2 regions of the Bacillus sp. AFS031507 genome follow, and region 2 is predicted to be linked to the other one. Evidence: a T-box and tRNA genes for the amino acid it is inferred to sense, from the RefSeq annotation. Region 2 holds a T-box; the other holds one or more tRNA genes.

Region 1 (6,627 bases), on a different contig from region 2:
CTATGTCTCCTTCGATATTTCAATAATGTTAGATTCCAGTTTTTTTCGAACTGGTTTTAATAAAGCTTTTCCTGCCCCCCAGTCAATATCCAAAATTCCATCTCCATTTCCTGCTGTGATACACTTTATAATTGTCACTCCTGTAAAATTATCGACAGTGACAGTTAACGAAGCTGTATTACCAGTACGGAGAAAAAATTGTTCAAATACTAATATTGAAATCTCTTTCTCAACATTCTCAGTAACTTTATAATCCTCAAATATTAAAGTTGACTTTATATCTTTGTCCTCCAAAATAAGTTGAACCGCTTGGAAGGGTTTCACATCCACAGTAAATTCAAGATAATGTCTCATTTGTTTTCCACTCCCCCAGTCCTTTTGACTTGGAATAATTCAAAAATACTAAGTTTTTTGGAATCTTTAAGCAAAGATGGGATGAGGTCGGATGGAAAAACAGGTCAATTATCATCGGCAACCATCCAGTTTTACCATCGTATCCTGAAAAATATTTTTAATAGAGCTGTTGAGTGGCGGGTCATTAAAGAAAACCCTGTCGAAAACATAAAAAAACCCTTTGATTACTTGTTTCAACAAAAACAACAGGAAAAAGCATAAAGAATTACTTCATAAATTAATCTGCCACCAATTCATCTGTACTAATTAAATAATGACTCTGTAACAATAGAAAAGGCCTTGATAACTCAACGTTACCAAGGCTTTGTTTGATGACCTGTGAGGGATTCGAACCCACGACCCCTTCCCTGTCAAGGAAGTGCTCTCCCACTGAGCTAACAAGTCGTATTTATTTAAACTACATAAATAATTATATAAAAATTTGTGATAATGTCAATAGTTTAATTATTATTCTTACATTTTTTTTGATGACATTGTTTATCATCCCAAATAAGGAACATTCGTTCTATTTTCATTGAATAAAGAACAAATGTTTGGATATAATAATAACATAAGAAAACGAAAGGGGTGATTCACATGGATGGGCTTTTCATCCGTTCAATCGAGGAAAATATTCCATTAGAAATGATTTATTTAGCCGACAACCAAGAACTCTCACAACGGAAGTTGATTGTGAAGGAAGTTCACGACGAATACATTCGTGCGTATTGTTTGCTGCGCAAACAAATGCGCACCTTTAAACGAGAAAATATATTATCAATTATGCCTGAATCTCGCACGAAACAACGCTACCTTCACTAATCCTCTTCCTACCTACATTCATATAACAATCTTCCCTCTGATCATTAAAAGCATTTCCTCTTTAGTTTTGTTATAATGCAGTGGTAATGATCGAATTATTGGGGGAATAATTGCATGGAATTTCCAAAAGGCACAATCAAAGAACTTACCTTTCACAGCAGGGAGCTTGGAGAAGATTTACAGCTTCTCGTTTATCTGCCTGCAAATTTCTCACCGTTATATAAGTATTCGCTGCTGATTGCCCAGGATGGCAGGGATTATTTCCAACTTGGCAGAATTGGCCGATTAGCAGACGAGTATCTTTTTGAAAGGGAAATTGAAAATTTAATTATTGTTGGGGTACCCTATAAGAATGTAGAAGAACGCCGCAGGAAATACCATCCTGAAGGCGAACAGAATCAGCAATACATTCGCTTTCTTGCCCATGAATTAGTTCCGTATTTAGATCAAGAGTTTCCAACTTATCAAATGGGCTTGACCAGAGCGCTTATTGGAGATTCTCTGGGCGCAACTGTTTCGTTAATGGCTGCCCTTCAATATCCTCATACATTTGGAAAAGTCCTTCTACAATCTCCATATGTGGATGAAAATGTATTGAATTCGGTCCAGAACTTCTCGGATGGACAGATTTTACAACTCTATCACGTGATAGGTGAACAAGAAACTGAAGTTCAGACAACAAATGGCAAAATTGAAGATTTCCTGACCCCTAACCGGAAGCTTTCAAAAATAATTTCAGAAAAACCCATTACATATTTTTATGAAGAATTTAACGGGAATCATACTTGGACCTACTGGCAGCCAGATTTAAGACGGGCTCTTAAAATGCTATTTTAATCTTATTAGAATATACATCAAGATAAGTCGTTTAATATTTTTTGAAAATTTGCTATAATATCAGGAAGGTTAATTTTTTGTTTTAAAAAAAAGGTCAGTTCATTAAAACGGAGGTATACGTATGAAATTTGGAGTTGTTATTTTTCCATCAAAAAAACTACAGGATTTAGCTAATTCCTATCGAAAACGTTATGACCCGCATTATGCTTTAATTACACCTCACCTAACATTGAAAACTGGATTTGAAGCGACTGAAGAAGAAGCGAAGGAATACGCTGAAAAGTTACGGAGAGTAGCTGCTAGCCATAATGCATTCACATTAAAGACTTCAAAAATCAGCTCTTTTCAGCCTGTAAATAATGTTATTTATTTCAAAGTAGACAAGACAGATGAACTTTCCGCCTTGCATAATGAAGTCAATCAAGAATTTACGGAGCAAAACTTAGAATATGCATTTGTTCCACATATCACGATTGGTCAAAAGCTATCCAATGATGAGCATTCTGATGTATTTGGATCACTGCGCATGACTATGATTAATCATGAAGAAACGGTTGACCGTTTCCATCTACTTTATCAATTAGAAAATGGTTCCTGGACCGTTTTTGAAACATTTCGTCTTGGAAAGGAATAGTTTAAGTGACAGTCAAGATTGTAGAAAATCAAAAAGAACTTGAAGATGCCTATTCAGTTAGGAAAATCGTTTTCGTTGAAGAACAAAATGTACCTCTCGAAGAGGAAATCGACGCCTACGAGGGCGAGGCAGAACACTTTGTCATGTACGATGAAGGTTCTCCAATTGCTGCTGGTCGATTTCGTTTCGTTGATGGCTATGGAAAAGTTGAACGAATTTGTGTATTGAACAAGGCAAGGAAAACTGGTGCAGGAAAAACGATTATGAATGCAATCGAGAACTATGCGCTTCAAAAAGATATTCATAAATTAAAGCTAAATGCTCAAACACATGCTATCCCCTTTTATGCAGGACTTGGTTATGAGATTGTTTCAGAGGAATTTATGGATGCTGGAATTCCTCATAAAACGATGGTAAAAGAAATATAAACGAAGGAGGCACTTGACGCTTTATGCGGCAAGTGCTTTTTGGTAATTCCAGCAATGTCGGTGAAACCCTTTTAGTTACCCTCAGGTTTTGATATGATAGAACATGTCTTGATTTTTGGATATAGAGGGTAAAAATTATGAAAACAGCAATTTATCAAAATCAGAATATTGTCCTTGAACAATTAAGCAGGGATCAATATCAAAAAATATTCCTTGCCGGAAAAAATGGTCAACTGAGCTGCCCTGCATGTAAAGAGAACGTTCGATTGTTTTTAGGTATTCAGAAGGATCCGCATTTTTACCATACACATTCACCTGAAATATATTGCCCAGAGCCTACAATAATAGCGGAAAAAGAAAAAGTAGATACACAACAATTTTCCGAAGTAAACGGATTTAGCATCCCAAAGGGTAGAACCATTACACAGACCCCGCAAAGCGTGGATCTTTTCAAAAAGTCCATAAATATTGAATATACGGTTGCGTTTAAACAGACAATTAGTGACAAACATGAGGAGCGCTCACCTTATTTACAGCAACTTGCAGACAGTGGAGTTGTTCTTGATGGAAGTCAGGCTGCTGCTGTCATGGAGACAGAAGGCTCCTTATTAGTCCTTGCTGGTGCAGGGAGTGGCAAAACTCGGGTGTTAACAGCACGAACAGCGTTTATGCTAGATGACAAACACATCGACCCAAGGACAATCATGCTCGTTACATTCACGTCAAAAGCAGCTGCTGAAATGAAAAACCGTCTGCTTTCCTATCCGCAAATGAAACGAGATAAAATCAATCAGCTTGTTACCGGAACCTTTCACAGTATTTTTTATCGTATTCTTATGTTCCATGATTCAATTAATTGGTCTTCAAATAAGCTGCTCAAAAAAGAATGGCAGCGAGACAAAATCCTGAAGGAAGCTGGCAAAGAACTCGACTTGTCTGAAAAAGAATTTGCCTATGATTTAGCTCTTCAGCAAATCGGATTATGGAAAAACTCTCTGCTGATGCCAGATGAAGTAAAGCCAACCACTGAATGGGAAGAAAAAGCAGTCTTTTTATATAAAAGATATGAAGCCTATAAGAAAAAAGAAGGTCTGTTTGATTTTGACGATATGCTAATTGGCTGCTATCAACTGTTTGCCACCACCCCTTCCCTGCTTGAACAATATCAAAATCGGTTTCATTATTTTTTAATTGACGAGTTTCAGGATATTAATAAGGTCCAGTATGAGCTGATCAAACTTTTATCCAGAAAACACAAAAATGTATGTGCCGTTGGCGACGATGATCAAGCGATCTATTCGTTTCGGGGTAGTGACCCAAGCTATTTGCTAGAATTTGAAAAAGATTTTCCCTATGCCAAAATGGTCACACTTGATCAAAATTATCGATCGTCTCATGAAATTGTCTCGGCTGCTAATCAAATGATTGCAGCTAATAATATAAGAAGAATAAAGAAAATGAAAGCACAGTTTTCATCAGAAAAACTCCCACAGTTATTTTTCCCCTATGATGAAGAGGAAGAAGCAACAATGATTGTTACCGATATACAGGAGAGGATTTCACTTGGTGCAAATCCTTCAGACTTTGCCATTCTTTATCGGACCAATGCAGGTTCTCGTGCAGTGTTTGACAGACTGGCTGGCTCCAATCTTCCTTTTAAAATTGATTTAGATGCAGAGGCTTTTTACGAACGCTATATTGTGAGAAGCGTCCTGGCATTTCTAAAGGTGAGTTTAAATGAGGATGACACGCAAGCAATGTCAGACATTTTACCATTATTATTTTTAAAGCAGGCAGTCCTAAAAGAATTAAAAGCACAAAGTATCCTAAAAGACTGCAGTCTTCTTGAGGCACTCGCACATTTAACGACAGCCCATGCATTTCAGGAAAAGAAATTAAAAAAAGCTGTCACGATTATTCGAGGGTTAAAGCATTCTTCACCTCACACTGCGATTGAAAAGGTCGAGAAAGATATTGGCTTTCTTGATTTTCTGAAAAAACGCGGAAATGAATCGAATAAACTTGAAAAAGGATCGGACGATCTTAAGGATTTAAAGGTGGCTGCAAAAAGTTTCGACAAAATTGAAGCATTTCTAGCTCATTCCGAGCACATGTCGGCGATGAACAAAGAAATCAAAAATTTAAGTAAACATTTTCATGAAGCAATCAGCCTAAGTACAATCCACCGCTCAAAAGGCCTTGAATACAAAACCGTTTATATGATCGGCGCAGTCGATGGCAGCCTTCCGCATGATTTTGCCTTGGAAGCCTATCGAAATGGTGACTTTACTGCACTCGAAGAAGAAAGAAGACTATTTTACGTGGCGATGACTCGCGCAAAGGAGCAGCTATTTATTTCTATTCTGCAAAATAGACGAGGGAAAAAAGCAAATCGCTCAAGGTTCCTAATTCCTCTTACTAAAAAGAAGAAGACCGATTCCTAAAACTTAGGAAAGTGGTCTTCTTCTTTTACTTTTTATTGATCATATTCGAAATTGTATTAAGGTCAATCTGCTTTCCATCGTTAACGATTGATTTTACAATTTGATCTTCCATTTCTTTACTTACCGGTTTATTGGCAATTTGAGAAACCCGACGAATCACATTACGGACTGTTTTTTCATCTTTAAAATTCGCATTTTGTAATGAATTGGCTAAATCTAAGATATCTTTCATATTAACGCCCGTTTTCTTTTCAATGTTTTTAAAAAATCCATTATCCATGGTAAAAGATCACGCTCCTTTATAAACTACTTTATTGTATGATGGAAAGAGAAAATGGTGAATTAAATAGGAAAAGCGTACGCGCCCTTAGGCGCATACGCTAAACAAGTAAAGAAAGGGCTGGCCACTTTTTTGGCCAACCCCTTCCCCTTCCATTAATATAAGCTTACTGTTTATTAATAGAAGCTTGCACCAACAATGATTAAAAGGATGAATAATACTACGATTAACACAAAAGTTGAACCGTACCCGTATCCACCGCCGTATCCGTAGCCGCAGCCGCCATAACCAAAGCCCATAGAAATGTCACCTCACTTCTGTAATCTCATTAATAACATATGAAATTACTTTATACTGTGTGTAGGCGCGACATCCATTTCTGTAAATTGGATATTAATAATGAGTAATTTATCCTTTAGGTTTAAAGATTAGTGCACCAAGAAACCCGAATATTATAGCTGCAGAGATACCAGAACTTGTCACTTGGAACATACCGGTGAGTACTCCTATCAGCCCATGTTTCTCTGCATCCTGAAGTGCCCCATGGACTAATGAATTTCCAAAACTGGTAATTGGAATGGTAGCACCTGCCCCTGCAAAGTCAACTAGGGGCTCATACAGTCCAAAACCATCTAATATAGCTCCAATGACAACGAGCAAACTTAGTGTATGACCAGGTGTAAGCTTGGCAACATCAAATAAAAGCTGCCCTAGAACACAGATTAGCCCACCAATAACAAATGCCCAGAAAAACATCGCTAGCATAGGATCACCCCTTATCTCCATTCA
Region 2 (6,627 bases):
CGTGGGGTTACGATTGATTTCTTTAATGGGACTCTTAGTCCGACAACATTGAAAAAAGAACCGATAGTAATACCAACTATTAATAAATACAAGTATACTAATAACATTTGATTAACTATTTAGCTCCTTTTTAAAGGCTAAAGCCAGTTTACTTAACATCATCTCTACTTAATGTACTAACACTAACTGCTGTACCACTGGCTGTAGACTGTATACCTTTATTAGCATTAACCAATGGAAACTTTACCAGAAACTACCTCAACATAAGATAAGGTGGCAATTCATTGGATACGCCCCCTTCATTCCCCCGAACCAATATAAGTTCATCCCCTGTTACTTCAAGGATATAAGCATAATCAACCGGCAGCATTTCACTCAGCTTCTGAATTAACAAATCAACGACATCATCCACTTTCAAGCGCTCGGCCATCTGGTGTCCAAACTCTGCGGCTTTTTGCAAATATTCATTTATTTTTTCACTTGAATAATAGAGTATGAATATCATTGATAAACTATCAAACGGAACACCTACAAACAGGAGGGCAAAGATTCCGACCTGATCATAGAGAATATACAGCACTAAACCAATGGGGAAGGTGATGAAAGTTGTAATGGTCTCAACAATGAAAGCCTTTCCAAAATAGGCTACCTTGCTTTTATAGATAAAATAAAGATTGAATGAAACTATGATTTGGTTCATCGAATAACTTACCACTGCGTATAAGATGGCAAGCCATAACGACTTGGAGTCGAAAGTAAAATTAGGGCCTGTCGGTCCACCAAGTAAGTAGTAGACAATCACGCTAGTACAGGAAACTAGAAAAAACATATTTAGGTTAACTGGCAGCCGGTAAAATTCACCTTTTCGAAGGAACCTTAATTTTAGCAGTAAAACAATCACAGCTACTTGTGCAAAAATGATTTCAACAAATAAACCAAACCTTAAAAAGGTTGCAAGCGCAACCCATTAGATTAAAAAAATAAACATCTCATTAATGACAATTGGCATGGTTGCAACCATACAGGTTAATAACAAAAATGCAAAAATATCGAACCAATGTCCAGTGATATGGGGAGGATAAGCATTATAGATGAACCAGGTTCCTGCAGGGACAAACAAGAGCCAGGCAAGAAAAATAGCATTCTTGATGCGTGGTTCCACTTTCATGCTTATCCTCCTCTGTCTTATTTAGATATAATTATTTTACCATGATAAAAATAACTTGTCATAAAGAAATTATCTTATTTTTCAAATAGTTAACTAAAAATGGTTTTACTTCTGAAATAAAATAGAGTGAACCCGTTATGACTAACATGCTGTTGTTTTCTATATTTTGGATCTCTTCTATAAGAAAAGGACCCCAGTCATCGACTGCCAATTTGTTGGGTGATTGGCTGATTTTGAGTAATTCTTCCGCTTTAGCTGCACGTGGAAAATCAAAGCTGACAAAGGCAATTTGGGAAGCCATTTGGTCCAGTTTGGCAATCATTTGATCAAGCTTTTTATCCGATAGTGCGGCAAACACGATCTGAATACTGCGATTGTGATATCTAGTACTTAATTCGTGTGTTAGAGCGGAAATTCCCTCTTCATTATGGGCCCCATCAATAATCACAAGTGGACTTTCAGAAACGATTTCAAATCTCCCTGGCCAGTAAGCCTTTTTTAAGCCCGTACGAATAGCTTGGTCTGTAATTAGGAATGAACCTTTTTGATTTAAAAATTGGGAGGCCATGACAGCAAGTGCGGCATTTTCCGTTTGATGCTGACCGATCATCCTGATTTCTAATTGGACGATGGTTTGAAGTTGAGTGATTACATCAAAAATTTCACCATTAGATATGGATTTATGAGAACTAATCGAAAATTCCTGATTTAAGCGGTAAAGAGGTGCTTTTTTCTTATCTGCTTGTTCCTCAATTACCTTGATCGCCCCTGGATGTTTGACAGCCGTAAAAATGGCTGTGTTTTCTTTGATTATCCCTGCTTTTTCAAAAGCAATTTCCTCATAGGTGTTTCCGAGGATGTTTGTGTGATCAAGACCGATATTGGTAATGATCGAGGCTAATGGCTGAATGATATTCGTTGAATCAAATCGACCGCCTAAACCGACTTCAAAAATGACAACGTCAACCTTGTTCGTGGTTGCGAAATAATGGAACGCCATCGCGGTGATGACTTCAAACTCCGTCGGCCCGCCAAGCTCTGTTTCTTCTAATTCGTCCGCCAATGGGCGAATGATATTTGCCAGTTGGAGCAGCTCCGCATCTGATATGGCTTTCCCATTCACACTGATCCGCTCATTGAACTGTTCAATATAGGGCGAGGTAAAGGTACCCACTGAATACCCTCCTGCTTCAAGAATCGAACGGAGAAAAGTAACGGTGGAGCCTTTACCATTTGTACCGCCAATATGAACCGTCTTCATTTTTGTTTCTGGATTGCCAAGCTTGTCCATCATCCATTCCATCCGCTTTAACCCTGGCTTGATTCCCAGTCTTAACCGCGCATGAATCCATTCTAGGGCTTCTTTATATGTAGCAAACATTCGTGACACCCCATCTATATTTTAATGTTTGATTAATATTTACTTCTAAAGTGCAATCTATTTTTTGATTCGCTGATAAAATTGGAGATACGCTGATAAAATCCAATTTCCGCTGATATATTAGACGTTTTCGCTGATATATTTCTGAAAACCGCTGATAAATTGTAATCTCTGTCATATTTGTATCAATCATGTTGATTTTGATCGTTTTTTTAGTGTAAGTAATAAGGCGAGACGAATCCTCAGGAGAATTCGCCTCGCCAAACTAATTATTACCCTCTTAACTCTTTAATGCGTGCTTCGACAATCGCTCTCTTTTCGCGATAATCATCTTCCTTGGCACGTTCTTCGGCTACAACACTTTCAGGTGCCTTTTTCATGAAGCCTTCATTGCTTAATTTCTTCTGAACTCTTTCCACTTCTTTATTTAAGCGGTCAAATTCTTTTTCGAGACGAGCAATTTCTTCATCGATGTTAATCAAGCCTTCAAGCGGCAGGATGATTTCTAAACCAGTAATCACGGCTGTCATTGCTTTTTCAGGCGTTTCAAGATCAACGCCCATTTGTAATTCTTCTGGATTACAGAAGCGTTCAATATAGCCGCGGTTATTCTCAATTGCTTTAAGAACCGTTTCATCCTTTGCTTTGACAAGCATTTTGATTTTCTTACTCATTGGAGTATTTACTTCAGCACGAATATTCCGAACCGCGCGAATCATCTCGACGAGCAGTTTCATTTCTTGTGCTGCTTGGTCATCAGAATGAGCTGGATTTACTTCAGGCCATGCTGCTGTTGTAATTGATTCTCCTTGGTGAGGAAGGTTCTGCCAAATTTCCTCGGTGATAAATGGCATGAATGGATGCAATAAACGCATCGTTTGATCTAAAACATGTGCCAGAATCGAACGAGTTGTTTTCTTTGCTGCTTCGTCTTCACCATATAGCGGCAATTTCGCCATTTCAATATACCAATCACAGAAGTCATCCCAGATAAAGTTGTAAAGCGCACGGCCCACTTCACCAAATTCATAACGATCTGAAAGTCTTGTTACATGTTCAATCGTTTCATTTAATCGTGTTAAAATCCACTTGTCTGCAACCGATTTTTCTCCGCTAAAATCAATCTCTTCGTAGGTCATACCGTCCATATTCATTAACGCGAAACGGGAGGCATTCCAAATTTTATTGGCAAAGTTCCAAGTTGACTCTACTTTTTCAAAGCTAAAACGTAAATCTTGACCTGGTGAACTTCCTGTTGACAGGAAGTAGCGTAGTGCATCGGCACCGTATTTTTCGATGACATCCATTGGATCGACGCCATTTCCAAGTGACTTACTCATCTTCCGTCCCTGTTCGTCACGAACGAGACCGTGGATGAGAACATCTTTAAATGGACGCTCCCCTGTAAACTCAATGCTTTGGAAAATCATTCTCGATACCCAGAAGAAAATAATATCATAGCCTGTTACTAACACGTCGGTTGGGAAGTAGCGCTTGTAATCGGTCGCTTCTGTATCAGGCCAGCCCATGGTTGAAAACGGCCATAGCGCGGAGCTGAACCATGTATCGAGTACATCTTTATCCTGCTCCCAGTTTTCAGCGTCTGACGGTGCTTCTGTACCAACATATACTTCACCTGTTTGCTTGTGATACCAAGCAGGAATGCGGTGACCCCACCAAAGCTGTCGCGAAATACACCAGTCACGAATGTTCTCCATCCAACGTAAGTAGGTTTTTTCAAACCGGTCTGGGACAAAGTTTACTTTTTCTTCTTTGCTTTGCAGGGCAATCGCTTCATCTGCGAGCGGCTGCATTTTAACAAACCACTGGGTGGAAAGATACGGTTCAACAACGGCACCGCTTCGTTCCGAATGACCTACGGAATGCGGATGCTCTTCAATTTTGAAAAGAACGCCTTGTTCCTGCAAGTCCTTAACGATTTGCTTACGGCATTCAAAACGGTCGAGTCCTTTATACTTGCCAGCTCTATCATTCATCGAGCCGTCTTCGTTCATTACCAGAACTCGCTCTAGATTATGACGATTACCCACTTCAAAATCGTTCGGGTCATGGGCTGGCGTAATTTTTACTGCACCAGATCCGAATTCCATATCCACATAGTCGTCACCAACGATTGGAATTTCACGGCCAACGATTGGCAGAATGACGGTTTTACCAATCAAGTGCTTGTAGCGGTCGTCTTCTGGATGAACGGCAACCGCGGTATCACCCAGCATCGTTTCTGGACGGGTCGTAGCCACTTCAATCTGTCCAGAACCATCGGCAAGCGGATAACTCATATGATAAAAAGCACCTTGAACATCTTTATAAATGACTTCGATATCGGATAGAGCTGTTTTTGTGGACGGATCCCAGTTAATAATATATTCCCCGCGGTAAATGAGACCTTTTTTATAAAGGGTAACAAAAACCTCTTTAACGGCATCAGATAAGCCTGCATCCAGCGTGAAACGCTCGCGGCTGTAATCTAAGCCTAAGCCCAGTTTCGACCACTGCTGGCGGATATGGGATGCATACTCTTCTTTCCACTTCCATGTTTCCTCAACGAATTTTTCTCTTCCTAGATCGTAGCGGCTTTTGCCTTCATTGCGAAGTTTTTCTTCAACCTTTGCTTGTGTAGCAATCCCAGCATGGTCCATCCCTGGCAGCCAAAGAACATCATACCCCTGCATTCGCTTCATACGTGTAACGATATCTTGGAGAGTCGTATCCCAGGCATGGCCTAAATGAAGTTTCCCCGTTACGTTTGGCGGCGGGATTACTACCGTGTACGGGTCTTTTCCCTCATCATTTTTTGCTTCGAAAAACTTACCTTGTAACCACCATTCATAACGACCTTTTTCAATCGTTTGTGGGTCGTATTTCGTAGGCATTGTTAGTTCCTTTGTTTCCATTGTAAAATTCCTCCTTAAAATAAACTAATCGTGAAATGTGATACCAGATGAGCAGCACACCAACCAACCAACCAACATAACAAAGGCGGTGTGAGCAGAGCCAGTGTTCACTTAATTCGTGTGCAAAAATGTATTTTTCCACAAAGTTTGGATATCCTGATTCGTTTTTGCGCCGCTCCGCCCCTTTTCCACATAAAAAACCCCATTCGTCATAAAAGGACGAATGGAGTTTGCTTCGCGGTACCACCTTTTTTCCAATCCAAAAAACGGATTGGCACTTATGTAGATAACGGATTTAGTCCGTCTTCAACTAATAGGATGTTTAGATCCGTTCGCAGAAGAAGCTCGTGGGCGACCTTCCGATATACTGCTTAGGAAATCTTCCAGCTAATGATTTCCCTCTCTTTAAGCAGGTTTGTATCGTACTCTTCCCTGTCTTTGCTCATGTAATTAAATTATATAGTTATACTACCGAAAAAAAGGGTTTGACGTCAATAATGATAACCACTTTTTTTATTTTTTATACTATATGCCGTTTTTTTGGAGAGTTCTCCGCACTTGTGGAATATACATAAAGAAAATATATGCCAGATTTGTAAAGGGGGGGTTGTCGGTGAAAAGAAATTTCCAAAAATTTAAATACCTACCCTGGTTTAGAACCTGTCGGAGAGTTTGCGCACAGTTAATTATTCCGTTTGTGATCTTCCAATTTATTCGAACACTCATCATTCCAACGTTTTTTGATATCTTATTATTATCGGTTTTTGTTGCCATTGCCGTGTCACTATATTTTGAAATCGTTTAAGGAGCCCATTTTGCAGATGATTACTGCGGCTGGGCTCCTTCTTTTGCTGCTGCGGCGGCGGCTGCCTGCGCATCCATTTCGGTCATTCTCATGACGACATATTCGGAATTTTTCAAATGCCAGTAGCGGTGCTGCAGCTGACGGACATATTTTAATTCATTCTTTGGACGCGACTTTCGATAGTAGCTTTCTGCCACTTGGATGATTGGAATCGGAAGCGCTAAATAGCTGTAGAATAATAGTTTTTCATCTGCTTTAAATGGAAAGTATTTAAAGTAGTGGTATACCCAGTCAATGGCTGTGTCGCTGCGCTTCGGGTTGGTATTTAAGGCACGTGATAAATAGGGAAGGAGATCGT

Evidence for each region. A T-box is a leader RNA that pairs with one kind of tRNA and senses whether it is charged. The one in region 2 lies ahead of COE25_RS24230 (valine--tRNA ligase), so its partner is inferred to be a tRNA-Val.
Region 1: it has a tRNA-Val gene. The T-box ahead of COE25_RS24230 (valine--tRNA ligase) is inferred to sense a tRNA for this amino acid. The anticodon was not compared.

The regions. Positions count from the first base shown of each region.
Region 1 covers NZ_NUOW01000012.1:267,025-273,651, reverse strand. Annotated here, with positions in the region: gene COE25_RS12655 (DUF6054 family protein) at 1-354, opposite strand; tRNA gene COE25_RS12645 (tRNA-Val) at 727-798, opposite strand; gene COE25_RS12640 (hypothetical protein) at 991-1,215, shown strand; gene COE25_RS12635 (alpha/beta hydrolase) at 1,330-2,052, shown strand; gene COE25_RS12630 (YjcG family protein) at 2,174-2,686, shown strand; gene COE25_RS12625 (GNAT family N-acetyltransferase) at 2,692-3,114, shown strand; gene COE25_RS12620 (UvrD-helicase domain-containing protein) at 3,252-5,558, shown strand; gene spoVIF (sporulation-specific transcription regulator SpoVIF) at 5,584-5,838, opposite strand; gene COE25_RS12610 (YjcZ family sporulation protein) at 6,015-6,137, opposite strand; gene spoVAE (stage V sporulation protein AE) at 6,247-6,603, opposite strand; gene spoVAD (stage V sporulation protein AD) at 6,608-6,627, opposite strand, start outside.
Region 2 covers NZ_NUOW01000030.1:91,665-98,291, forward strand. Annotated here, with positions in the region: gene COE25_RS24210 (prepilin peptidase) at 1-107, opposite strand, end outside; gene COE25_RS24215 (hypothetical protein) at 254-700, opposite strand; gene COE25_RS24220 (hypothetical protein) at 968-1,168, opposite strand; gene COE25_RS24225 (bifunctional folylpolyglutamate synthase/dihydrofolate synthase) at 1,227-2,549, opposite strand; gene COE25_RS24230 (valine--tRNA ligase) at 2,822-5,464, opposite strand; T-box leader at 5,677-5,912, opposite strand; gene COE25_RS24235 (hypothetical protein) at 6,078-6,269, shown strand; gene ysxE (spore coat protein YsxE) at 6,290-6,627, opposite strand, start outside.